3 regions of the Parabacteroides johnsonii DSM 18315 genome follow, and region 3 is predicted to be linked to each of the others. Evidence: riboswitches for the same ligand, from Rfam matches in the RefSeq annotation. Region 3 holds a riboswitch; each other region holds the start of a gene.
What was found. A riboswitch is a leader RNA that binds a small molecule or an ion and turns the genes downstream of it on or off. The one in region 3 is predicted to bind cobalamin.
Positions count from the first base shown of each region.

Region 1 (8,119 bases), 1.9 Mb from region 3:
GAATCTCGGACTCACCCCGGAAGAAGAAGCGGCCATTGTCGCTTTCATGCATACCTTGACCGATGGGTATCGAATAGATTGATCCATATTATTTTTTTGTATACATTTGCTGTCATTTAATAAAAAATGAAAGAGATATGAAAACAAGATTGATGATGTTCGTGGCGGTTTTTGTCTTGGTCGCCATTTCGGTGAAAGGAGCGGTTGTCGATACGTTGGATGTTTATAGCGAGGCAATGAAGAAGAATGTCCAGGTCGTTGTCGTTTCTCCGGATAATAATCGTGCACCGAAACCGGTTGTCTACCTGTTGCACGGGTATGGAGGAAATGCGAAAACCTGGATTTCCATGAAGCCGGAGTTGAAAGATATTGCAGACCGCGACGGTCTGATCTTTGTTTGTCCCGACGGCAAGAACAGCTGGTATTGGGATAGTCCGAAAGATCCGTCTTACCGTTATGAGACATTCGTATCCTCTGAATTAATCAAGTATATCGATTCCGAATATCCGACAGTGAAAGACCGTTCCGGTCGTGCCATCACAGGGTTGAGCATGGGTGGACACGGAGCCATGTGGCTGTCTTTCCGTCATAAGGATGTGTTTGGCGCAGCCGGTAGTACGAGTGGCGGAGTCGATATCCGGCCCTTCCCTAATAACTGGGAGATGAGTAAGCAGCTCGGAAGCGAGAGCGACAACCAGGAGGTCTGGAACCGTCATACGGCAATCACGCAGATCGACCGCATTAAGAATGGTGAGCTGGCTATCATCTTCGATTGCGGTTACAGTGATTTCTTTTTCGAAGTGAATAACGACTTCCATAAGAAGCTGTTGAAATATAAGATCGACCATGATTTCCTGGTCCGTCCCGGATCGCATAACGGGGAGTATTGGAAAAACTCGATCGACTACCAGATCATGTTCTTTAAGAAGTTCTTCGATAAAAACAAAGGAAAGGATTAACCGGATAGGACTGGTTGTGAAATCCCTATATTTTGAAATCAAAGAGGGTGTGCCGAATATTGGTATTCATGGGACGCAGACAACGCATACGAGCGCAGATTAACGCAGATATTATTAATTATCAGCAAAATAAATCTGCGTCCGTCTGTGTGTTCTGCGTCATCTGCGTCCAGTGATATCAAATTGACACACCCTTCTCTTTTTTAGCTTAACCCTTCGATCACGCCGTTCACGATGTCGATGCGTTTTGCCTGCGGGTCTTTCGGTAGTCCCGGCATACGCATGATCTCGCCCATGATAACGACGATCATCTCCGCACCGTTATTGATGATGATGTCACGCACTTTCAACTCAAAATTCTTGGCCACCCCGTATGCTTTCGGGTCGGAAGAGAACGAATACTGTGTCTTGGCAATGCAGATCGGGTAGTGGGAGATGCCGAGGCTTTCGATCTGTTTGATTTTCTTGTCCGCCAAGGTCGTGTAGACAACGGAAGCGGCTCCGTAGATCTGTTCGGATACCTTTTTGATCTTGCTGCGGATCGGTTCGCTGTCCTCGTAGATGTATTTGAGCGGGGCGGAAGGTTTCTTTTCGATCGTGTCGACCACCAATTTCGCCAACTCGGCACCCCCTTCGCCACCGGCAGCAAATACGTTGTTCATACAGAAACCTACACCGATCTCGCGACAATGTTCTGCAACCAGCGCGATTTCCTCGTCCGTATCGGATGCATATCTGTTGAAGGTCACGATCACTTCCTGGCCGAAACGTTTCATATTCTCGACATGCTTGTCCAGGTTCTCGAAACCGTTTTTCAGCCCTTCTATATTCTGTTCTTTGATCTTGTCTTCCGGTACGCCTCCATGCAGCTTCAAACTCTGGGCCGTTGCCACGATAACCGTCAGTTTCGGTGTCAATCCGGCTTTGCGGCATTTGATGTCGAAAAACTTTTCAGCTCCTAAGTCGGCACCGAAGCCGGCCTCCGTAATGACATAATCACCATACGTCAGCGCCATTTTGGTCGCCAGGACAGAGTTGCAGCCATGTGCGATGTTGGCGAACGGACCTCCGTGTACGAATGCGGCCGTGTTCTCGGTTGTCTGTACCAAGTTAGGCAGGAGGGCGTCTTTCAGCAATACCGTGATCGCTCCGGCCACTCCAAGGTCGTTTACGGTGAAAGGCTTGTCATCGTTCGTATATCCTAACAAGATATTGCCGACGCGACGTTTCAGGTCCTCGATGTCCGTTGCCAGACAGAGAATCGCCATGATTTCCGAAGCGGGCGTGATGTCGAAACCAGTCTCTGTCGGTACGCCGTTGGCCGATCCTCCCAGGCCGGAAACGATGTTACGCAAACTGCGATCGTTCACATCCAGCACACGTTTCCATTTGATTTCTTTCAGCCCCTCGCAGGTATTACGCGTCTGGTAGATGTAGTTGTCCAGCAATGCCGTGATCATGTTGTGGGCGGAAGTAACCGCATGGAAATCCCCCGTAAAATGCAGGTTGATGTTTTCCATCGGCAACACCTGCGAGTATCCGCCTCCGGCAGCTCCGCCTTTCATACCGAAGCACGGGCCCAGTGATGGTTCGCGCAAAGCGACGACCGCCTTTTTACCGATCTTGTTCAATCCCAAAGCCAGCCCGATCGAAACGGTCGTCTTGCCGATACCCGCTTTCGTAGGAGTGATGGCTGTAACCAGGATAAGGTTGTGTTGTTTGATCTTCTCTTCATCGATCAGATGGAGAGGTATTTTGGCGATGTATCTGCCGTAATTCTGAACTTCTTCGCGCGGGATGCCTAATCCGGTCGCGATTTCTTTTATCTTGCGCAGAGAGACCTCTCTTGCAATTTCTATGTCCGATTTCATGTCTTATGTAAGTTTAAGTGGAAAACAAAAGTAAATATATTTTTATATAATAACAAAATGAAAGCTCGGGTGGTTTACAGGTGGTAATTCTCTCCCGATAAAAGTGTTAAATTGATAAATGTTGGTCTTTTTGACTTTTGAATATGCAATATGTAATATGTATTTGTTGTTTTGTTGATATTTTGTAAACCAGAGTTGGCAAAATATATACATTTAGCTATCTATTCTCTTAAAGAATTATAAAATAGACCTTCTTGTATGGAAGTAGTAGGGGTGGGTTTGATAATTTGTTTACTTTTGCATCGTGATGATGATAAAATGAAATCAAAAATCAGTTTTAATGTGATAAAAAGAAAGTGTTAGAATCTTTAAACCAATTTAGAGGAGATATGAATTATGTCAACAGCAAGATTTAGTTTAGCAGTAATTGCATCCAAAGTATTTGAAACAGAAACTTGGTTAAAAATGGTATCAGAGTGTTTCGGGGCCCGTTCGATATCCAAGCAGGTTTGCTCGGACAGCCAGGAAACAAAATGGGAACTTGCGCTCAAGCAGCAGCAGAAGGAGGCCCATTCGCTATGCCATCATGCAATTCATAAACTGATCCCGATGGCAGGTGCATACCAGCAGTCCATGTTGGAGGCTGTATCCCAGGCCAGTTCGATATACGCTCCGGACGAGGCGGAGGCTATTTGCCATGCCGGGAATAAGGTGCTGGATGAGATCTCGAATCATATTTCCGCTATCTTGTATAACGCCCGTAAGACGCGTGAAGCCAACCGCAAGGCCAACAAAATGGAAGATTCGCATATGAAAGCAGTCATATATCATAATTCGGTCCTGCCTTATATCGAGATGCTTCGTTTCCATATAGACAGCCTGAATGCGATAATAGCATAGTTTAGATAGATATACTATTGGATGATCATCAGGGAAAAGTATGGGAATATTTTTCCCTGAATTTGTTTCCGGTCGGAAGTATAGAACTCTTTCCCGGTCCCGACATTCTCAAAATAGTGGAAGTTCGCTTCCGGATGCAACTGGATGCAGGTATGGACAGCCTCCACGCATTGGGACAGCTTCATGATGACGATCACATAGCCGGCCTTGATTTTTTCCGACAATTCTTCCGCTGTCAGCGTTCCGGGTATGACGATGATCTGTTCTTCCTGTTTGACGATATGCAAGCCGGCTAAGGCTCCTGCCGCAATGAAGGCTGGGATTCCGGCGGTTCGTTCTACTTCGATGCGGTTCTCCCTGAATTTGTCGTATATATATTGTATGGAAGAGTAGAACCCGGCATCGCCTTCCGCCACAATGACCACCTTTTTCCCTTCGTCCCAAGCGGATGCTGCCTCTTCATACAAGGCATCGTAGACTTTCCAGGCTTCGGTGCGGTTTTTACTCATCGGAAGCGTGAAGAGCCGGATCGCGGATTCGCCGATTCCCAATTCTTCAATAATACGGGCCGCACGGGAGAGGAGTTGCCCGTTTTTGTTCATGGTGGCGGGACAATAGATGATCTCGGCCTGTCGGAGCTTTTTCAAGCCTTTCAGGGTGATCAGTTCGGGGTCTCCCGGACCGAGCGATACGAAGCAGATGGGGTACGACATATGCGTTTGATTTATTTGATGTGCAAAAGTGAGGAGAATTGAGGAACTTTCCAAATCGGCATTCCACAATTGTGGGGATAATTTCTACATATCCTGTTCCACAATCTTTTTTAGTTTCATTCTGTCTCAAAGTATGAAACTAAAGTTTCTGCCGCATGAAACTAAAGTTTCCCCGGATGAAACAAAAGTTTCAACCTGATGGAACTCTTGAAACTTTTAAAAGCAGTGAAGAATGTTTCAGAAGGAGAATACCGTTTTATGTTCTTTGGCATATAATTTGTATTTAATGGGGCGATTAGAAAAAGGTAAATAGATTGTTTAAAATTTTAGGTTATGAAGAAGTTAGTATTGATGATGGTTATGGTGGTTTCGTGTGTCTGTATGTCTCAAAACGGTTATGCGCAGGCAGGGCAGGACGAGAATATGGATATCGATATGTTGAGTATGAAAAATTTCTATGCGGTCGATATCGTCGATGTGGATCTTGCCACACAGGAAGCGATTTACAACGCTTATGAAAATTGCCTGATCAAAGAGGTGTACAAGTCGAATGGTGGCGGCAGCCCTATCCAGTATAAGGTCTCTCTCGAGACGACTGATCAGCGGAATCTGGTTGTCGCTTTCGACGAAAGCGGCCATGTGCTGAAAGTCATGCCGGAAGACGAATATCTGGCGGCTCGTAAGAAAAACTGATTTGTCTGCCACTTTTCTCTTGAAAGAAAAGTAATATTATTATATTTGCCCTTTGAAACAGGTTTCCCTGTCCTCCTTACAGGACAGGGATGAAAAGGGAACCGGGTGGGAATCCCGGACAGACCACGCTGCTGTGAAACTTCGGTAACATACCGGCAATACTCAATGCCACTGATCGGGGGATCGGGAAGGTGTCCGGGGATGGAAGTAAGTCAGAAGACCTGCCGTTTCGGTTTAGAAGAGTCTCGTCCTCGTGGGGTGGACAACGCTCGCCTGGTTATAATAAAATAATATTGAATATGAAAAAATGCCTGGCAGGGTGCTGCCTGCTTATGTCGTTGTGTGTCGCATCCTCGTGTACGACCAAAAACAATCAACGGACCGACAAGGTGGAAACGACGGAAAAAAGCGCGTTTTCCGGTGTCCATATTGTACCGGAGTATGCCCGTGGTTTCGAATTATCCTATCGGGACGGGTATGTCTTGCTGGATATCCAGGACCCGCAGAATGAGGAAAGTACGACTTTCCATTATGCGCTTGTCAGGAGAGGAACGAAACCGGCCGGCATCCCCGAATCGTATACTGTGATCGAGACACCCATCAGAAGTGTTATCTGTATGACATCTTTGCAGTTGTCCAATTTTATCAAGATGGGCGAACTGGACAAGGTCGTAGGGGTGACCAGTACCCGGCATCTGTTCAATAGAGAGATGAACGAACGTCTCAAGAGCGGGAAGACCGCCAAAATCGGTATAGAAGGGAATTTCGACAACGAGGTGATCATGAGTATGAACCCCGACCTGATCCTTGTTTCGCCTTTTAAACGGGGCGGATATGAGACCTTGAAGGATGTCGGTATCCCATTGATCCCGCATTTAGGCTATAAGGAGATGACGCCGTTGGGACAGGCGGAATGGGTGAAGTTCGTCGGTCTGTTGGTGGGACAGGAGCAAAAGGCAAACGAGACATTCGACGCCATCGCGGCCCGTTACAATGAATTGAAGGAGCTGACGGCGGAAGGAAAAGTGAAGAAACGTCCGGTCGTGTTGAGCGGCGAGATGCGGGGCGGTAACTGGTATGCCGTAGGAGGGGAGAGCTTTCTCGCCCAGCTTTTCAAGGACGCCGGTGCCGACTATTTCCTCAAAGACGATAAACGTTCGGGAGGTGTGACGCTCGATTTCGAAACTGTCTACAACCAGGGTGACGAAGCCGATTACTGGCGCATTGTGAACAGCTATCCGGGTACGTTCAGCTATGAGGCATTGAAGGAGCAGGACCCGCGTTATGCCGATTTCCGTGCCTTCAAAGAGAAAGGGATCATCTATTGCAACATGAAAGATACGCCTTTTTACGAAAGTATGCCGACCGAGCCGGAAGTCGTACTGGCCGACCTGCTGCATATATTCCATCCGGACTTGCTGCCCGATCATACGCCTGTTTATTATGCCCGACTCAAATAAGCTGCACGAATGAGACATTCCACTACTTTTCTTATGTTGCTCATCGTAGCGTCTATCCTGGTCCTGATGTTCCTGAATTTGGTGTTAGGATCGGTGTCTATCCCGTTGAAGTCTGTCTGGAACATTATTTGCGGACTTGGAGACGAGCCGGTGACTTGGCAGAATATCGTCTGGAAATCACGTCTTCCGCAGGCATTGACTGCTTTGGTGGCGGGAGCGGGCTTGGCGATAAGCGGCTTGCAGATGCAGACTGTTTTCCGGAATCCGCTGGCGGGGCCTTCCGTGTTGGGGATCAGTTCCGGTGCGAGTATGGGCGTGGCCTTCGTGGTGTTGTTGAGCGGTAGCCTCGGAGGAGTTGCGCTTAGCAAATTAGGGTTTATGGGAGAAATTGCGCTTTCGATTGCGGCTGTGATCGGTTCGCTGTCGGTGATGGCGTTGATCGTATATGTGTCGCAGAAGGTGAAAGGGAACGTGACGCTACTGATCATCGGTGTGATGATCGGCTACGTGGCGAATGCGGTGATCGGCGTGCTAAAGTTCTTCAGCGTGGAGGAGGATATTCGCGCCTATGTGATCTGGGGGTTAGGCAGCTTCTCACGTGTTTCCGGCAACCAGATGATGCTGTTTGTTGCGATCATGGCGATTCTGATCCCTTTGTCGTTCCTGTTGATCAAGACGTTGAACCTGATGCTGCTTGGCGACGGCTATGCCCGTAACTTGGGATTGAACATCAAGCGGGCACGTCTTTTGGTGATCACCTCGGCAGGAGTGCTGACGGCGATCGTGACGGCCTATTGCGGACCGGTCATCTTTCTTGGCCTGGCCGTTCCGCACCTGTGCCGGGCCATTTTTCAAACCTCCGACCACCGGGTCCTGATGCCTGCCGTCTTGTTTGCCGGTGCCGCATTGGCGCTCGCCTGTAACCTGATTGCCCGGATGCCCGGCTTCGAAGGGGCTTTGCCGGTCAACTCGGTGACTGCCTTGGTCGGTGCTCCTGTAGTGGCCTCCGTACTATTCCGCAAACGTAAGAACGAACTGAACGAATGATGAAACAAGATACGATCCATATACATGATCTCTCTATCGGTTACCGGACAAAGAACGATACTAAGTTGGTGGCAAGCCATATACAAGCCCGGATTTATAGCGGAGAATTAACCTGCCTGTTAGGGGAGAACGGAGTCGGGAAGTCGACGCTCTTACGCACGTTGTCGGCTTTCCAGCCGAAGTTGGGAGGTGAGATCGCCGTCTTGGGACGTGATGTGGATAGCTATTCGGACAAGGAACTGAGCACGACGATCGGTGTGGTCTTGACGGAGAAATGTGATATCCGGAATATGTCTGTGCGGGAGTTGGTCGAGATGGGACGCAGTCCCTACACCGGTTTTTGGGGGCGGTTGGGCAAGGAGGACAAGCAAGTCGTAGAAAAATCGATCGCTCTGGTACGGATCGAGAACCTGGCCTCCCGCATGGTGCATACCCTCTCGGACGGAGAACGGCAGAAGGTCATGATCGCCAAGGCG
Region 1 covers NZ_CP102285.1:1,397,003-1,405,121, forward strand. Annotated here, with positions in the region: gene NQ564_RS05735 (cytochrome-c peroxidase) at 1-82, shown strand, start outside; gene NQ564_RS05740 (alpha/beta hydrolase) at 153-959, shown strand; gene NQ564_RS05745 (formate--tetrahydrofolate ligase) at 1,163-2,830, opposite strand; gene NQ564_RS05750 (glutamine synthetase) at 3,296-3,730, shown strand; gene NQ564_RS05755 (precorrin-2 C(20)-methyltransferase) at 3,745-4,443, opposite strand; gene NQ564_RS05760 (hypothetical protein) at 4,777-5,136, shown strand; cobalamin riboswitch at 5,178-5,379, shown strand; gene NQ564_RS05765 (ABC transporter substrate-binding protein) at 5,436-6,596, shown strand; gene NQ564_RS05770 (FecCD family ABC transporter permease) at 6,606-7,643, shown strand; gene NQ564_RS05775 (ABC transporter ATP-binding protein) at 7,643-8,119, shown strand, end outside.
Region 1: linked by a shared signal. The riboswitch ahead of NQ564_RS05765 (ABC transporter substrate-binding protein) and the one ahead of NQ564_RS17395 (TonB-dependent receptor) in region 3 are both predicted to bind cobalamin.

Region 2 (8,119 bases), 1.4 Mb from region 3:
GCGGCTCTACGAAAACGGATTGGAGTATTGTGTCCGGCAATCAGGAAATAGACCGGATCAAGACACGGGGGATTAATCCTTTTTTTCAGACGGAAGAAGATATTTCGGCTGAAATAAGGGATAACCTGGTTCCCAAGATAAAGAAGTATGACTCTATCGAGGCCGTTTACTTTTATGGTGCCGGATGTGCGTTTCCGGAAAAGAATGAGATTTTACGCCGGTCCATTACGCATTATCTGCCGGTCCCGGTGGAGGTAGGTAGCGACTTGCTGGCGGCAGCCCGTGCCCTTTGTGGCAACAGTCCAGGCATAGCCTGTATTTTAGGGACTGGTTCCAATTCCTGCCTGTATGACGGAAAGGATATTATCAAGAACATCTCTCCGTTAGGCTTTATCTTGGGAGATGAGGGGAGTGGTGCCGTACTTGGAAAATTGCTGGTCGGGGATGTGTTGAAAAACCAGTTGCCAGTAGCCTTGCAAAAGGCTTTCTTTGCGGAGTTCGGGTTGACACCGGCTGTCATTATGGAAAAGGTCTATAAGCAGCCTTTCCCGAATCGTTTTCTGGCAAGTTTATCTCCTTTTTTGCTTCGGCATATAGAAGAACCGTCCATACATGATCTGGTGAGTAATAGTTTTCGAGCATTCTTTGCCCGCAATGTCATGCAGTATGGTTGCCTGGACCATCCTGTCCATCTGATAGGTTCCATTGCTTGGTATTATCAGGATCTATTGAAAGAGATAGCTTGTGAGTTCGGGTTTCGGTTAGGTACGATTGCTCAAAGTCCGGTTCAAGGTCTGATCAGATATCACAGTGTTTTATAAATAATAAATTATCTAATTCAGTTTTTATCATGAAAAAATCTTTATTCTTATTGTGTTTGCTTCTGGGAATGTTGGGAAATTGTGCATTGGTGTTAGCACAACCGGCTCAGAAGTTGATCAATGTGGTGGTTTCGCCTGACCGTATTGATTGGAAGTGCAAGGCGAAGGAGGAAGTGAAGTTTACGGTACAGGTTTTCAAGAATGAGAATTTATTGAAAGATGTAGTTGTCGACTATGAACTGGGGCCGGAATATTTTCCGACGGTTGTAAAGAAAGACATTCGTTTGGCAGATGGAAAAACGACACTGAAAGCGAAGATGAATGAACCCGGGTTCCTGCGTTGTAAAGTGACGGCCAAAGTGGACGGCCGGAAGTATGAAGGGATGGCCACGGTGGGCGTGGATGAAACGAAGATTCAGCCGACAACAGCTGATCCGAAAGATTTTGATGCTTTCTGGACCGGTGCGATCGCCGAAGCCCGTAAGCAACCGCTTGATCCCAAGATGACGTTGCTACCGGAAAGATGTACTTCTACACAGAATGTTTACCATGTCAGTTTTCAGAATGAACGTCCCGGTTCCCGTATGTATGGTATTCTGATTGTTCCGAAGAAACCCGGTAAATATCCGGCAATCCTTCAAGTTCCTGGAGCCGGCATACGTCCTTACAACGGATTCAATTTAGGAGAAAATATCATTACATTGGAGATTGGAATACATGGTATTCCTGTAACGATGCCACAAGAAGTATATAACAATCTGGCTGCCGGGGCATTGAACGGATATAATGCAATAAACAAAAATAATCGTGATACACATTACTATAAGCGAGTCTATCTCGGTTGTGTGCGGGCTGTGGACTTCCTCTATTCTTTGCCAGAGTTTGATGGGAATACGGTTGGTGTGACCGGTGGAAGCCAGGGAGGGGCCTTGTCTATTGTCACGGCCGGCCTGGACCCGCGTATTAAGTTCCTTGCCGCTTTCTATCCGGCTTTGTGTGATTATGCCGGTTATCTGCACAAACGTGCAGGAGGCTGGCCGCATTATTACCGGAATGCACAGCCGGTGGCAAACGAAGTGGAAACGCTTGCTTACTTCGATGTCGTGAATTTTGCCCGCCGTGTGAACGCTCCGGGCTGGTATAGCTGGGGATATAATGATGTGACCTGTCCGCCGACTTCCATGTATTCGGCCTACAATGTTATTCCGGGAGCGAAGGATTTGCATCTTTACCTCGAAACCGGTCATTGGACATATCCGGAACAGCAGTCGGAGCGTATTGAATGGCTGAAAGGTAAATGCGGGAAGTAAATGCGTTTTCCGGTTAATTATAAATAGGTATGTCGAAATTAAAGTATTTTTTAGCAGGGTTGTTAATTATGGCAGTGACATCGTGTATGCAAAAGGAGAGTGAATTGTTTTTGTTTGTCGGGTCGTATGCGGATGCTACGGACCCAGGCATACACCTGTATCGGTTCGATGTGGAGAAAGGGATGGCTGGGCCGGTGAAGAGCCTGTCGGGTATCCAGGACCCTTCTTATCTGGCAGTGAGCCAGGATGGCAAGTTTGTTTATTCGGTAAGTGAAACCGCTGTTCCGGATGCAAAAGTATGCGCCTATTCGTTTGACAAACATACCGGGACACTTTCTTTGCTGAACGAGCAGAAGACGGACGGGAGTGCTCCTTGCTATATCTGGGTGGACAGTAAGCGCCGGATGGCTGTCACAGCCAATTACAACGGCGGAAGTATCAGTGTCTTCCCGATCTCGGCCGATGGCACTCTGCAACCGGCTAAAGTATATGCGTATGAAGGAGGAACACCGGGTTCTGAACGCCAGGCGGTTCCACATTTGCATTGCGTGTATGCTTCGCCGGATGAAGCCTACCTTTATGCCAATGACTTGGGGACAGACCGGATTTATAAATATGATATCATCGCTTCCGATAAGGGCTTGGGCTTGCGGGAAGGAACGCCTGCATCTTTCAGTTTGCCGGCAGGAGAAGGTCCGCGTCATGCAGTTTTCCATCCGAACGGCAAATGGGCTTACCTGATCGGCGAGCTTTCCGGCCGCGTCGTTTTCATGCAGTACGACAAAGGCAATCTGACTCCGGTCCAGTCTGTAGAAGCCGACACGTTGCATGCCTCCGGCAGTGCCGATATACACATCACACCGGATGGCCGTTTCCTGTATGCTTCCAACCGTCTGAAAGGTGATGGTATCGCGATTTTCTCTATCGATCCGGCAAACGGGCAACTGACAAAGGTTGGCTATCAGCTGACCGGTGTTCATCCGCGTAATTTTGTCATCACTCCCAACGGCAAGTTTCTGCTTTGCGCCTGTCGGGACAGTAATGTTGTGCAGGTTTACGAAATAGACAAACAAAGCGGCTTGTTGAGAGATACGGAAAAAGATATCCGGGTAAGCAAGCCCGTTTGCCTGAAATTCACTAACAGGTGAATGTGATATTTTTAGTAGCTTTGCACTTGCAAATTGTAATAAGCTATGTCATTCATCAAGATAACAGAACAGGATTCTCTCTATAACGACCTGGAACGGAAGTCCGTCCGGGAGCTGCTCGAAGATATCAATACGGAAGATCAGAAAGTGGCGTTGGCTGTCCGAAGGACCATACCCAAAATAGAAGAATTGGTTTTGCAGATCGTTCCCCGTATGCAGCAAGGCGGACGAATCTTTTATCTGGGAGCCGGAACCAGCGGACGGTTAGGGGTTTTGGATGCTTCCGAAATCCCCCCGACGTTCGGGATGCCTCCCACACTGATTATCGGCTTGATAGCCGGTGGCGATACCGCCCTCCGGAATCCGGTGGAGAATGCCGAAGACGATGAGGAACGAGGCTGGCAGGAATTGTTGGAGTATCAGGTCAATACGAAGGATACCGTGATCGGCATTGCTGCTTCCGGGACGACTCCCTATGTGATCGGTGCCCTTCGCAAAGCGCGTGAACAGGGCATTCTGACCGCCTCCATTTCCAGTAATCCTGATTCACCGATGGCGATGGAGGCTGATGTCTCAATCGAAATGATTGTCGGACCGGAGTTCGTCACCGGCAGTTCCCGTATGAAATCCGGAACGGGACAGAAAATGATCCTGAATATGATTTCCACTTCCGTTATGATCCGATTGGGGAGGGTTAAAGGAAACCGGATGGTCAATATGCAGCTCACCAATCAGAAACTTATCGACCGTGGAACTCGCATGGTCGCTGAAGAATTGAGCCTTCCCTATAACCAATCCCGCCATCTGCTGTTGATGTACGGCTCCGTTCAAGCAGCTGTCGAAGCCTACCGTAAGGAGTAAGAAGAATTCTACCGGTGGAACATTCGTTCCCTCGGCATGGCACACTCGTTTCCTCGGCATGGCACAGCCGTTTCCCTTGCATGGCACAACCGTTTCCTCAGCATGGCACAGTTGTGCCACAGGAGTGTAATATTTGTGGCACTGGCAGCAGGAACCGAAAGGATGCTTGTCGCGTCTGTATTTTTCTGTAAGAAGATGGACAATATATGAGAAATATATGGAAAATATCGCTATATTTGTCCCATGCATTGTTCCTGCTTCGCCATCTGCGGAAAAGGATTAAAAGGGAATCGGGTGTAAATCCCGGACAGTCCCGCTGCTGTAAGCTTCAAAACGGATTGGGCAATTCTTTTATGCCACTGACGCGAGTCGGGAAGGCGCTCATACCGGAAGTAAGTCAGAAGACCTGCAACGCATATTTTTCGACGGCTTCGAGGAAAGGCCGGAAGAGAACAGTGAAGCCGTAGGCTTTTGTCTTTCTTAATTCCCGTTTCCCGTAGTCTGTTTACTTGTTTTTAATTATTTTGCCATAATAATTAGGAAAAGAGGCATGAATCTGTGTGCGGGATGAGCTCCGCCTCCGATTCATGCTTTCCTTTTACGGGGGGAAGCAACACTTAGGCGGTGATATTTGTTTATTATTGGAAAAGTGCGTTTATTTGTAATTCGTATTAACTAATTAAAGAAAAAGTATGAAGAAGATTGTTGGGCTTATATTGTTGGCTGTGATGGCGTTGATTGCCGTACCTGCGAAATCCCAGATTAAGTTCGGTATAAAAGGCGGTTTGAATATATCCTCTGTCCATTTCAACAAAGAGATTGTCGGAAAGGATAATGTGACCGGATTTAATATCGGTCCGATGGTGGAGGTGATGGCCCCGGTAATGGGAGTCGGTTTTGATGCGGCTATCCTGTATTCGCAAAAAGGGATAGGCGTGAAGAGCGAGAAAGATATTAAGAATGACTATATAGACGTTCCGGTTAACCTGAAATGGAAATTCGGTTTGCCTATTGTCAAAGGGTATCTGTCAGCCGGTCCGTATGTCGGTTTCCGGGTGGGCGGCGATAAGTTCTGGGATATTCCGGGATCGGTCGGAGACCAGTTGAAGGCAAAGAGTTTCAATGCCGGTTTGAACTTGGGTGCCGGTGTGGAACTGATCAAACATTTACAGGTCGGTTTCAATTATGCCCTCGGCTTGACGGATGATTATAGCGCATCAAAGTTTGAATTAAACGGTAAGAACCGAGGCTGGTCGATTACGGCTGCTATCCTGTTTTAAAAAGGGAATAAAGAAGATTTGCGATCAGATAAACAGAGGCCGGGCTTTAGCAGTCCGGCCTTTTTTGTTACTTTTGGCATCGCTATGAACATGGGTTCGTATAAAGAAGGATAAGAATGAAGTACGCAGACGTTATACTCCCGCTTCCGTTGGAGAACAGCTATACTTATAGCATACCGCCCGATCTGGAACAGACGGTAATACCCGGTTGCCGGGTGATCGTCCATTTTGGAAAGAAGCGCTATTATACGGCTATCGTCATGGATGTGCACGAGCGTGTGCCCGATAGCCAGTACGAGACGAAGGAGATTTACGCCTTGCTGGACGCTACGCCTGTGCTCCGTCGTCCGCAACTTCGTTTCTGGAAATGGATCGCCTCCTATTATTTGTGTAAATTAGGAGATGTCTATAAGGCGGCTTTGCCTTCCGGCCTGAAATTGGAGAGTGAAACGGCTGTAACCTATAATGAAGAGTTCGAAGCCGACGGCCCTCTGCGGCCGAATGAACAAGCTGTGCTGGATGCTTTTTCCGGCGTCTTGAAACTGACGGTTTCCGAACTGGAAAAGAAAACCGGACTACGGAATGTCGTGCCTGTGGTCGCCTCCCTGATGGCTAAGGGGGCAGTTGAGGTGAGTGAGGAGCTGAAACGGGGCTTTGTGCCGAAGATGCAGACCTTTATCCGTCTTGCCGAGGCGTATAAGGAGGAAGAAAAATTACAGGCTGTGTTTGCGGACTTCAAACGGGCGAAGAAGCAGGAACACTTGCTGATCTGTTTCTTGGAACTCAGCCATGCGCTTAATCCGGCACTGGTACGCGAATTGTCGAAGAAGGAATTGTTGGAGAGCAGCGGTTGTTCTCCGGCCATATTGGATGGTGTGCTGAAGCGAGGTGTGCTGGAAAGTTATGAGAAGGAGGTAGGAAGGTTGCAGGTTCCGGTTTGCCGTTTGCAACCCCTTACCCCTTTAAGTGCGGCGCAGGAGAAGGCTTACGGGGAGATACATGATGTCTTCCGGGAGAAAGAAGTCTGCCTGTTGCATGGCGTTACTTCCAGTGGAAAGACGGAAGTCTATATGCGGCTGATCGACGAGGTGTTGAAGATGGGACGCCAGGTTTTGTATATGCTGCCTGAAATCGCCATCACGACCCAGATCACAGAACGGCTTGCCAAGTTGTTTGGTGATAAGTTGTTGGTCTATCATTCCAAGTTCTCTGATAACGAACGGGTGGAAGTCTGGAACCGGCTGTTGCATACGGGCGAGCCGATGCTGGTATTAGGCGTCCGCTCTTCCTTGTTTTTGCCGTTCAAGGATTTAGGTTTGATTATTATAGACGAGGAACATGAGAACACTTACAAGCAGCAGGACCCGGCACCGCGTTATCATGCCCGTAATGCAGCGTTGGTACTGGCCGCTATGCATGGGGCGAAAACATTGTTGGGCTCTGCCACCCCTTCCATCGATTCCTATTTTAATGCCACTACCGGCAAATATGGTTTGGTGGAGCTGACTACCCGTTATGGCGACCGGCTGATGCCGGAAATACTGACGGTCGATATCAAGGAGTTGAGGCGTAAGAAGATCATGAAAGACACGCTCTTTTCGCCGGTCTTGGTAGAAAAGTTGAGCGAGGCGTTAGGGAAGGGAGAACAAGCGATCCTGTTCCAGAACCGCCGGGGATTCGCTCCGGTGATTGAGTGCAAGGATTGCGGTTGGGTTCCCCATTGTGTCAATTGCGATGTCAGCCTGACCTACCATAAGTTTCGTAACGAGTTGGTTTGCCACTATTGCGGATATAAAATCCAGTTGCCTCACCAGTGTCCGGAATGCCAGAGCCCGGAACTTCGTACGATGGGGTTCGGGACCGAGATGGTGGAGGAGGAGATAGCTACTCTTTTCCCTTCTGCCAAAGTCGAGCGTCTGGATTTCGATACTGCCCGTACCCGTACGGCTTATGAGCGGATCATCGCAGACTTTGAGAAAGGTAAGACACAGATATTGATCGGAACCCAGATGTTGTCGAAAGGGCTGGATTTCGGGAATGTTAGTGTGGTCGGTATCCTGAATGCCGACAGTCTGATGAACTTCCCGGATTTTCGAGCTCACGAACGTGCCTTCCAGTTGATGGTACAGGTGAGCGGCCGTGCCGGAAGGCGGGATAAGCGGGGGACAGTTGTCTTGCAGACCTCCGCTCCCGATCATCCTCTGATCCGGATGGTGGAACGTTTCGCTTATAAGGAGATGGTGCGTCTTCAATTGGGCGAGCGGAGTATGTTTCGTTATCCGCCTTACTACCGTTTGATCGTGATTGTCTTGCGCAGTCGGAATGATTCTGTTTTGCAGGAACTATCGGTTTTATATGCCGAAAACTTGCGTCGTCGTTTGGGTGAACGTGTGCTTGGCCCGGTTACTCCGCCGATAACGCGTGTACAAACCCTTCATATCCGGAAAATTGTTTTAAAGATAGAGATTGCCGCCGCGATCGCTCCGGTACGCGAGATACTGGAATCGGTACATACCGAAATGCAACGCTACTTGCCGTTCAAGCAATTGATCGTGCATTATGATGTGGAGAATTAGAGAATGAAAGAATTAAAGAATGAAAGAAAGTATGGATAAGAAGGAAAAATATAAAATATTGTTTGTGTGCCTCGGAAATATTTGCCGGTCACCATCGGCTGAGGCAGTGATGAAGAAGTTGGT
Region 2 covers NZ_CP102285.1:2,869,995-2,878,113, reverse strand. Annotated here, with positions in the region: gene NQ564_RS11870 (hypothetical protein) at 1-821, shown strand, start outside; gene NQ564_RS11865 (acetylxylan esterase) at 851-2,131, shown strand; gene NQ564_RS11860 (lactonase family protein) at 2,161-3,279, shown strand; gene murQ (N-acetylmuramic acid 6-phosphate etherase) at 3,325-4,140, shown strand; cobalamin riboswitch at 4,372-4,568, shown strand; gene NQ564_RS11850 (porin family protein) at 4,833-5,420, shown strand; gene priA (replication restart helicase PriA) at 5,537-7,996, shown strand; gene NQ564_RS11840 (low molecular weight protein-tyrosine-phosphatase) at 8,016-8,119, shown strand, end outside.
Region 2: linked by a shared signal. The riboswitch ahead of NQ564_RS11850 (porin family protein) and the one ahead of NQ564_RS17395 (TonB-dependent receptor) in region 3 are both predicted to bind cobalamin.

Region 3 (8,119 bases):
GGCTTACCGGTAACCCGGCACTCGGCCAGGATTTCCTGCACTTCTTCTTCACTGTTTACGATCTCTACTCTTTCCGGGATCAGCCGGTACAAGCCGGCATCCGTTCCTTTTGCCAATGTGGTAAGCGCATCAGTATACGATTTCCTTTTCATAAATATGTTTTCTTAGATAAAGACAAAGATATAAATAGAAACAACATAGCAAGGCATTATCCCTCGGTATAAAATGAAGAATTATTGATTCATTAGCACCAATCAATAAGGAGAAAAGCTGCAAGACACTACAACGGGAGTCATACCTTTGTTCTTGCTTGCCAATTGTAGAACACTTGTAAAATCATTGACAAACAAGCGTCCCAGATATGTAAAACAAGCATTTCACATCACACAGGGGTATCCAAATCCCCTTATCTCCAAGATTGACACGAGTCTATAAAAAATCCCTCATCTGCGATTTACTATGCAACAAGCACATATATAGTCAGATAAAGGATTATTTTTCAAAAATTTTTATTGTAATCAGTCCTGCATCTTCCGATAATAACGAGGAGTATAACCAGGCAGCGATTCCGGATGGAAAACCCAGATCAAGTCCTTCAACAAGTAATCGGGATGCAAAGGGAATTCCTCATAATAAGGGACAAGCCCCGTATTACAGGAATAGATCCGACGGTTCTTAAAGGCGTCGAAGTTTTCGTACGGCGTATATTCGGCACGCAGATCATCGTAGGTCATGTCTTCGGACCGATTATATTTAATCAGCCACATATCGGCATGGATAGCCTGGTCGAGCACTGTCTCGAAAGCCAAAGGTGTACTTCCGGCTCCGGGGAGTTCCTTGAAAACATAATCGGCTCCAGCATCGGCATACAGATTGGCGATATAACTTTCTCCCGCCGGCATAAACCAGGAAGAACCGAACTTCTTTTCGGAGATAACGGTCGGACGAGGCATATCGGCCGTGATCAACCGTTTCAGATCGAGATAGTTTTTCTCCGTATTCCTGAAAATAGAATCGGCCAACGCCTCCTTACCGAACAACATCCCGTAGAAACGAATCCATTCGGTACGTCCCAAAGGTAGCGACTCCATATAATCGGCCCCTTCGATAATGGGGATTCCCAGTTTCTCGACAGGTCCGTAGCCGCTATTCTGGAAAGGAGAAACGATCACAAGCTCGGCGCCTTTGTCAATCATCAGTTCCACATTAGGGGCAGTCGCCTCTCCCATATCGGCAATCCGTCCAGCTTTCAGCCCTTCCCGGATAGCAGGGGTGTCCATATAACGAGGCTCGCAAACACCTATGATCCGCCCTGTCTCACCTAACTGGTCGATAATAGCCGCATGCACCGATGTATAAACCACGACATTCTGCGCCGGAACCTGCACGACCGTCCCTTTCGGGAGATTTCCGGGAACAGGCCGTTCCCGGTCAACCAAAAGATACCGTTGCAACAGACGTGTGCTGTCCCACGGATCGCTCACTTCAACAGCCGTATAACCATCGAAATGATGCACTGTAAAACCTTGGGCGTAGCGAATGGTGTCGGAGGAGAGGGATTCTTCGGAATGGGAACTCTGCCTCATATTACAACTTAACGTGAGGCAGAGTAAAAGGAAAGAAGCAAGCAACTTCATTTTTATCGTTTTACAAATACAGCCTTAACAGGATTTAAACCAACTTCAAACTGGAATAACTTCTTACCACTCGCATCAAATGCATACACATCGCCATTCGTCTTATAATCGGAAGCAGTAATATAAATATAACCGGTCGTCGGATCAGCTCCGATTTTATAAGGTTTATCAATAGAGGTTCCATCCGTGATAAAGTTATCTGAAATAACCTTCTCATTTATTGCATCATAAGAAATAAATGAGATAACCTGGTTCCAGTTTGCATCATACTGTGAATAGATCATGTAAAGCTTATCACCGACAGAAGCCATTTCTGTCGCATTCGTTTCCGTAATAGTCGTGACTTCATCCGTCTCGCTATCGATACGTTGGAAAGTATTCGGAATAGCACCGTAATCACCCATAGAAACCAAATAAACATCTCCCTGGTTGTCTGTCACCAAGTTTACAGGATTTGTTACCACTTCGATCTTCTTCGTCTCTTGGAAAGATGTTAAATCGACAACAGATACAGTCTTATCATACCCAACCGGAGTATTATAATCCAAACCACCGGAATTCGCCACATATAATTTATTATTGGCAACTACCAATTGCTCCGGATTACGGCCAACTTTTACTTTCTGTTCGATTTCTAAAGATGCCGTATCCAAACGGGCTACATAACCATCATACAAGGACACATATACTTTTCCTTCATTAGCTGTAAAGAAACGAGGTAATAAGGCATCACCACTCGATTTGATCTGTTTGATAGATTTACCACTCAAGTCTGTCACTTCGATAATGCTGGAACCATAAACAGCTATATACATTTTAGAACCATATACAATCATATCGTTAGCCGTGTCACCCAATCCTCTTTCATTCACGTTCATGAAAGTATCAACAGTCATCGTCAACGTATTCAGATTGAAACATGAAAGGCCAGCATTGTTGCTCCCCATCTTTCCACTATTCAGAAAATAGATACCACCATTATCTACAGGTTCTGGCTCCGGCTCCGGGCTGTCCGGTGTGAGGTCCTGGATTTTCACACTTGCCAAAGCCTCTGATTCTCCCTGTGCATTACATGTAACCACTATAATATATGTATCGGCAGTTACACTGGTTTCAATAGCATAGCTGTTTGTTCCGACTTCAACTTCACCCAATTTCGTATCTCTACCCTTTCCATCGGCAGACAGATAAATAACATATTTAGTGATATTGGATACATTTTCCGGGGCAGTCCATTTCAATGTACCTTTAATTACTCCTTCAACCTGATCCGTATCTGTAAAAGTGACCCCAGTCACAACTTCTGTCGGAACAGTAAGCTGATTTTCATCTTCATCCTTACATCCTGTAAAGACAAAAGACATCAGTGCACATAGGACTGAAACAAAAAAAATACTTTTCTTCTTCATACTATTTCTATTTTATCTAATTAATATGTAATACTTAAACTAAATCTCCATGAACGCCCCGGCATCGGATAATACTGAATAATGTCATACGTTTTATCTGTCAGATTCAGGATATCTCCCTGCACCTTGAATGTACACTTCTTCAATGCAAAACTCCGGTTTACAGAAAGACTGTGTTCGATATATGAATCTATTTGATTTGCCTCTATATTCTGCGGAAGGGCATAACGGTCACCTGCTGCCACAAGCGTATAGGTCACATTCACCCAAGGGTTTTCCAATGATGCCGAAACAGACCCCGAATGCCGTGGGGTATAAGGTATCTGGTTCTTATAGTTTTTTTCTTCCGGGTCAGTTACATCGATCGCATCCTGATAGCTATAAGAGGACAAGAGCAAGAGGGAAAAAGCCTTATATAAAGGTATATTGGCACTTAGATTTACATCTATCCCCTTTATCTCCACTTCTCCCATATTCATCATTTTCCAGATGTACATATTCGGAATGGCGACAATCTTATCACTCACCTTATTATAATAGCCGTCAACAGAAACACTTAACAGGCGTATAAAAGGACTTATCTCATCATTCCATGTAAACCCGATATTATATTGAGTTGCTTTTTCCGGTTTCAAATTGACATTCCCCATACGCAAATAATACAGATCCGTAAAAGTCGGGACACGGAATATATCTTTATAAGAAGCCCGAATACGAAAAGACTGTTCCTGGAACGGACGCCAGGAGATACTTACTGCCGGAGAAAGCCTTTTCTTATCTGCCGGCCTATCTCCATTCTCAACCTTGTCCGTTATATAAGTGCTCAGCAAACTGGCTGTAGCTGTCAATACCGGGCTTTTATATTGTATAGCAAATGCAGTAAGTGAAGTCCAACGTTTGGGAGTCGGAGCATTTACGAAATTGTTTACCAAAGTATTTCGCGCGATATCCGTATTCAACGAAAAAGAGACATAAGAACAGGGTGTATACAAAATCCCAGCCGATCCGTAATATTCGTTTTGAGTATTCAGATCTTCCTGTTTGCCTCCGGAATATTTATTGCTGATATCGCGATACTTGCTGAACGAATAATTGTATTTGGCATTTACCTGGAATTTCAAGCGATCAAACCATTCGTTCTCATAATGAAGCTGTGTAAAAAAGTTATTATCCCATACCCGTTCACGGGCATTGCTATTATAAAGAATTACCGAACCGGGAAGTCCCCGTTCCGAATCGTAATAATAAACCTTGCCATTCAGTTTTCCACCCTGTCCGAAATGACCATACACATTTCCTTCCAGACGAAGAGACTGAACATCGCTGTTCTTACGGGTTTCTTCTGTAACCTCCTTACCGTTTATCAGTGTAAAAGGATAATCTCCTTTTGCACTCAACCAATCTGCATGCAGAGATGCGGACCACCGATTTCCTATTCTCTGCTCATAACGTACCACCGGGTTGAACAATCCGAATGAACCTCCTTTCAGTTTCACATAAGCATTATAGGATTTTTCCTTAAACAGGGGGGCAGCAGTCTTTATACTCAACGCCCCCGCCGAAGCATACATCCGTGCTGTCTGGAAGATGTCGTCAGCCTGGCCGATCGATAGGGAGATCATATCGACATTGTCCAAGGAGAAGCGACTGATATCCACTTGGCCACTCTGTGCGTCCGTGACTGTCACCCCGTCGTAACTGACAGCCGTATGTTTGGCGCCGAGGCTGCGGACGGAAACAGTTTTCAACCCTCCTATACCTCCGTAATCCTGCACCGTCACACCGGAGAACCGCTTCACCGCTTCCGACAAGTCCTGAACGCCGAGCCGTTCCATCCCCGCCTTGTCCATTACCTGAAGCGGCGTGCTCTCGCGGGTTGTGGAAGGGCGTACCTTTCCCAGCACTTCGACACCCGAAAGTTGGTGATAGATCGTTGTGTCCACCTGCGCATACAAAGCGACAAACGGGAACAGCCAAGCACATAATAAGCCCGACAATCGTTTTATAAATAAATTCTGCATACCTTTCGATTCTTCAATCCCTTTACCCGAGGGACCAGATACTGAATAATGGCAGGTTTTCTGGCTTGTTCTCCCCTTTTCTATTGGCAATTGACAATGGATAATTGCCTGCTAATGGCAGCCTTCCCAGCGAATCAATTAAAAGTTGAGAGTAGTTATTCGCATTTAAACTTTCAACTGACTCACCAGTGGCAACAAGATTTGCCGGGGTTTCAGAACTTACAGCTACGGGTACAGCTCCGGACTTTCACCGGATTCCCTTTTACTAACCGTCAGCGGAAGCAAATACGGTTACACCATAATCCGACCACAAAGGTAGAAAAAACAGATGAGTAATCCTTTTTATTTAACAAAGTAAAACATTTCACCCATTTTCCACTGGCAAAGCGTCATATCTCGCTTAGAATCTTCTATCTCTACGATTTACAAAATAAGCTATTCCCGCTATTTTGGTTCATTTCAGAACTCGATTGGTTCATTTTAGAAGATGTTGAAATTAGTTGAATATTTAACTAAGTACAAAAAGACTCAAAAAGTAATATTTCCGGTTTTCGGAAATTCATAATTCGTAATATTGCAACCGAAGATTTGAATAGGATTAAGGAAAAAAGAGATTGTATGGGAGAAATAAAAGGTTATATCTCACAGGTTATCGGTCCGGTCGTGGACATTCATTTCGATAATGGCAAGGAAGAAAAGATAACGCTTCCCCGCATCCACGACGCAATGGAGATAACCCGCCCCAATGGAAAGATTCTGATTGTGGAAGTCCAGCAGCACATTGGGGAAAACACGGTCCGCACCGTAGCAATGGATACGACAGACGGACTACGGAGAGGAATGGAAGCCGTTTCACACGGTTCGCCCATCACGATGCCGGTCGGCGACCAGGTAAAAGGGCGTTTGATGAACGTAACGGGAAACCCCATCGACGGAATGACCGAACTCGACAAGAAAGGGTCCCTTCCGATCCATCGTGAACCGCCCAAGTTCGAGGACTTGACCACCAGCCGCGAAGTCTTGTACACCGGCATCAAGGTGATCGACCTGCTCGAACCTTATTCCAAAGGAGGCAAGATCGGTCTGTTCGGAGGAGCCGGCGTAGGGAAGACGGTCCTTATCATGGAGTTGATCAACAACATCGCGAAAAAAAACAACGGATTTTCCGTCTTTGCCGGTGTGGGTGAACGTACACGCGAAGGAAACGATCTGCTGCGCGAGATGATCCAGTCCGGAGTCATCCGATACGGCGAAGAATTCAAGAAAAGCATGGAGGCCGGTCATTGGGATTTGTCCAAGATCGATTACGACGAACTGGCCAAGTCGCAGGCAACACTGGTGTTCGGGCAGATGAACGAACCGCCGGGAGCCCGCTCTTCGGTAGCCCTTTCGGGACTGACGATCGCCGAGTCTTTCCGCGACCTGGCGGCAGAAGGGGAAACGAAAGACATCCTTTTCTTCATCGACAACATCTTCCGCTTCACGCAAGCCGGTTCGGAGGTGTCCGCCCTGTTGGGACGTATGCCGTCTGCCGTCGGTTACCAACCGACACTGGCCACCGAGATGGGAGCCATGCAGGAACGCATCACTTCCACCAAGAAAGGTTCCATCACTTCCGTCCAGGCAGTTTATGTGCCCGCAGACGACTTGACGGACCCGGCTCCGGCAACGACCTTTACGCACCTGGATGCCACAACGGTATTGAGCCGTAAGATCACCGAACTCGGTATCTATCCGGCCGTCGATCCGCTGGAATCCACTTCGCGCATCCTGGACCCGTTGATCGTGGGCAAAGAACATTACGAAACGGCACAGCGTGTGAAACAAATCCTCCAACGCAACAAGGAGTTGCAGGATATCATCTCGATCCTCGGCATGGAAGAACTTTCCGACGAAGACCGTCTGACCGTCAACCGCGCCCGTCGTGTACAGCGTTTCCTTTCACAGCCGTTCTCCGTAGCGGAACAATTCACCGGCGTGCCGGGCGTCATGGTCCCCATCGAAGATACGATCCGAGGGTTCAAGATGATCATGGACGGAGAAACGGACGACATCCCCGAACAAGCCTTTTTGAACGTAGGCACGATCGAGGACGTAATGGAAAAAGCAAAGCGATTGGCAGAACAAGCAAACGAATAACGGATATGAGACTGGAAATTGTATCACCGGACGGCATTCTTTTCGAAGGCGAAACAGAACGTGTTTCCTTTCCGGGAACAGCCGGTTCATTTGATATCCTCCCCCATCATGCCCCGCTGATAGCCGCCCTCCGAGAGGGAACCATCCGATATGAAAACGATGGCAAAAGAGGCGAACAGGCCATTAAGAGCGGATTCGTGGAGGTGAAGGAGGATGACATATCTGTTTGCATCGAATAAAAAAGTATACGACATGACTGGGTGGTTAAAATTTAAGCTGATGGGATTGATTACATTTATCAATGTAGCCATTGGTGTGACGTTAGGAGGATTATTGTACACGATCTGGCCGGATCACTATTTCAAATGGTATCCTTCTATTCCGATCTTTTACTGGGTAATGGCAATAGCAATGACCTATATACTCGACCGGAAGAAAAAAAAGAACGGCGATGTAACGATTACCGCTTTCATGGTAGTCCGTTTCTGCAAATTCACGCTTGCCGTCGTTTTCCTATGGCTTTACGCCGCACTGGTCAGAGAAAACTTGAGGATGTTCGGCTTCACCCTGATGCTTTTCTATTTTATCTATTTGGGGTTGGAAACGTATACGGTTTATCTGTTTGAAAAGAAAAGAATGAAAAGAGAGAAAAAGGAAAATGATGAACAATCTCAAAAATAACAGGTTGATATGGACAGTGTGGCTGATGTGGCTCTGTTTTCTGGCTCCGGCCCATGCAGAGACCCAAAAGGAAGGCATCGATGTCCAGGATATTGTCTTTTCGCACATTCAGGACGCTTACACCTGGCATATTACCGAATGGAACGGAAAGGAGATCGCCATCTCCCTGCCGGTGCTAGTCAGGAGTGAAGAGCACGGATGGGATATGTTCCTCTCCCACCATTTACATCAC
Region 3 covers NZ_CP102285.1:4,252,182-4,260,300, reverse strand. Annotated here, with positions in the region: gene NQ564_RS17410 (FAD-binding and (Fe-S)-binding domain-containing protein) at 1-152, opposite strand, end outside; gene NQ564_RS17405 (ABC transporter substrate-binding protein) at 519-1,637, opposite strand; gene NQ564_RS17400 (DUF5074 domain-containing protein) at 1,640-3,046, opposite strand; gene NQ564_RS17395 (TonB-dependent receptor) at 3,067-5,067, opposite strand; cobalamin riboswitch at 5,101-5,383, opposite strand; gene atpD (F0F1 ATP synthase subunit beta) at 5,686-7,206, shown strand; gene NQ564_RS17385 (F0F1 ATP synthase subunit epsilon) at 7,212-7,445, shown strand; gene NQ564_RS17380 (hypothetical protein) at 7,459-7,887, shown strand; gene atpB (F0F1 ATP synthase subunit A) at 7,865-8,119, shown strand, end outside.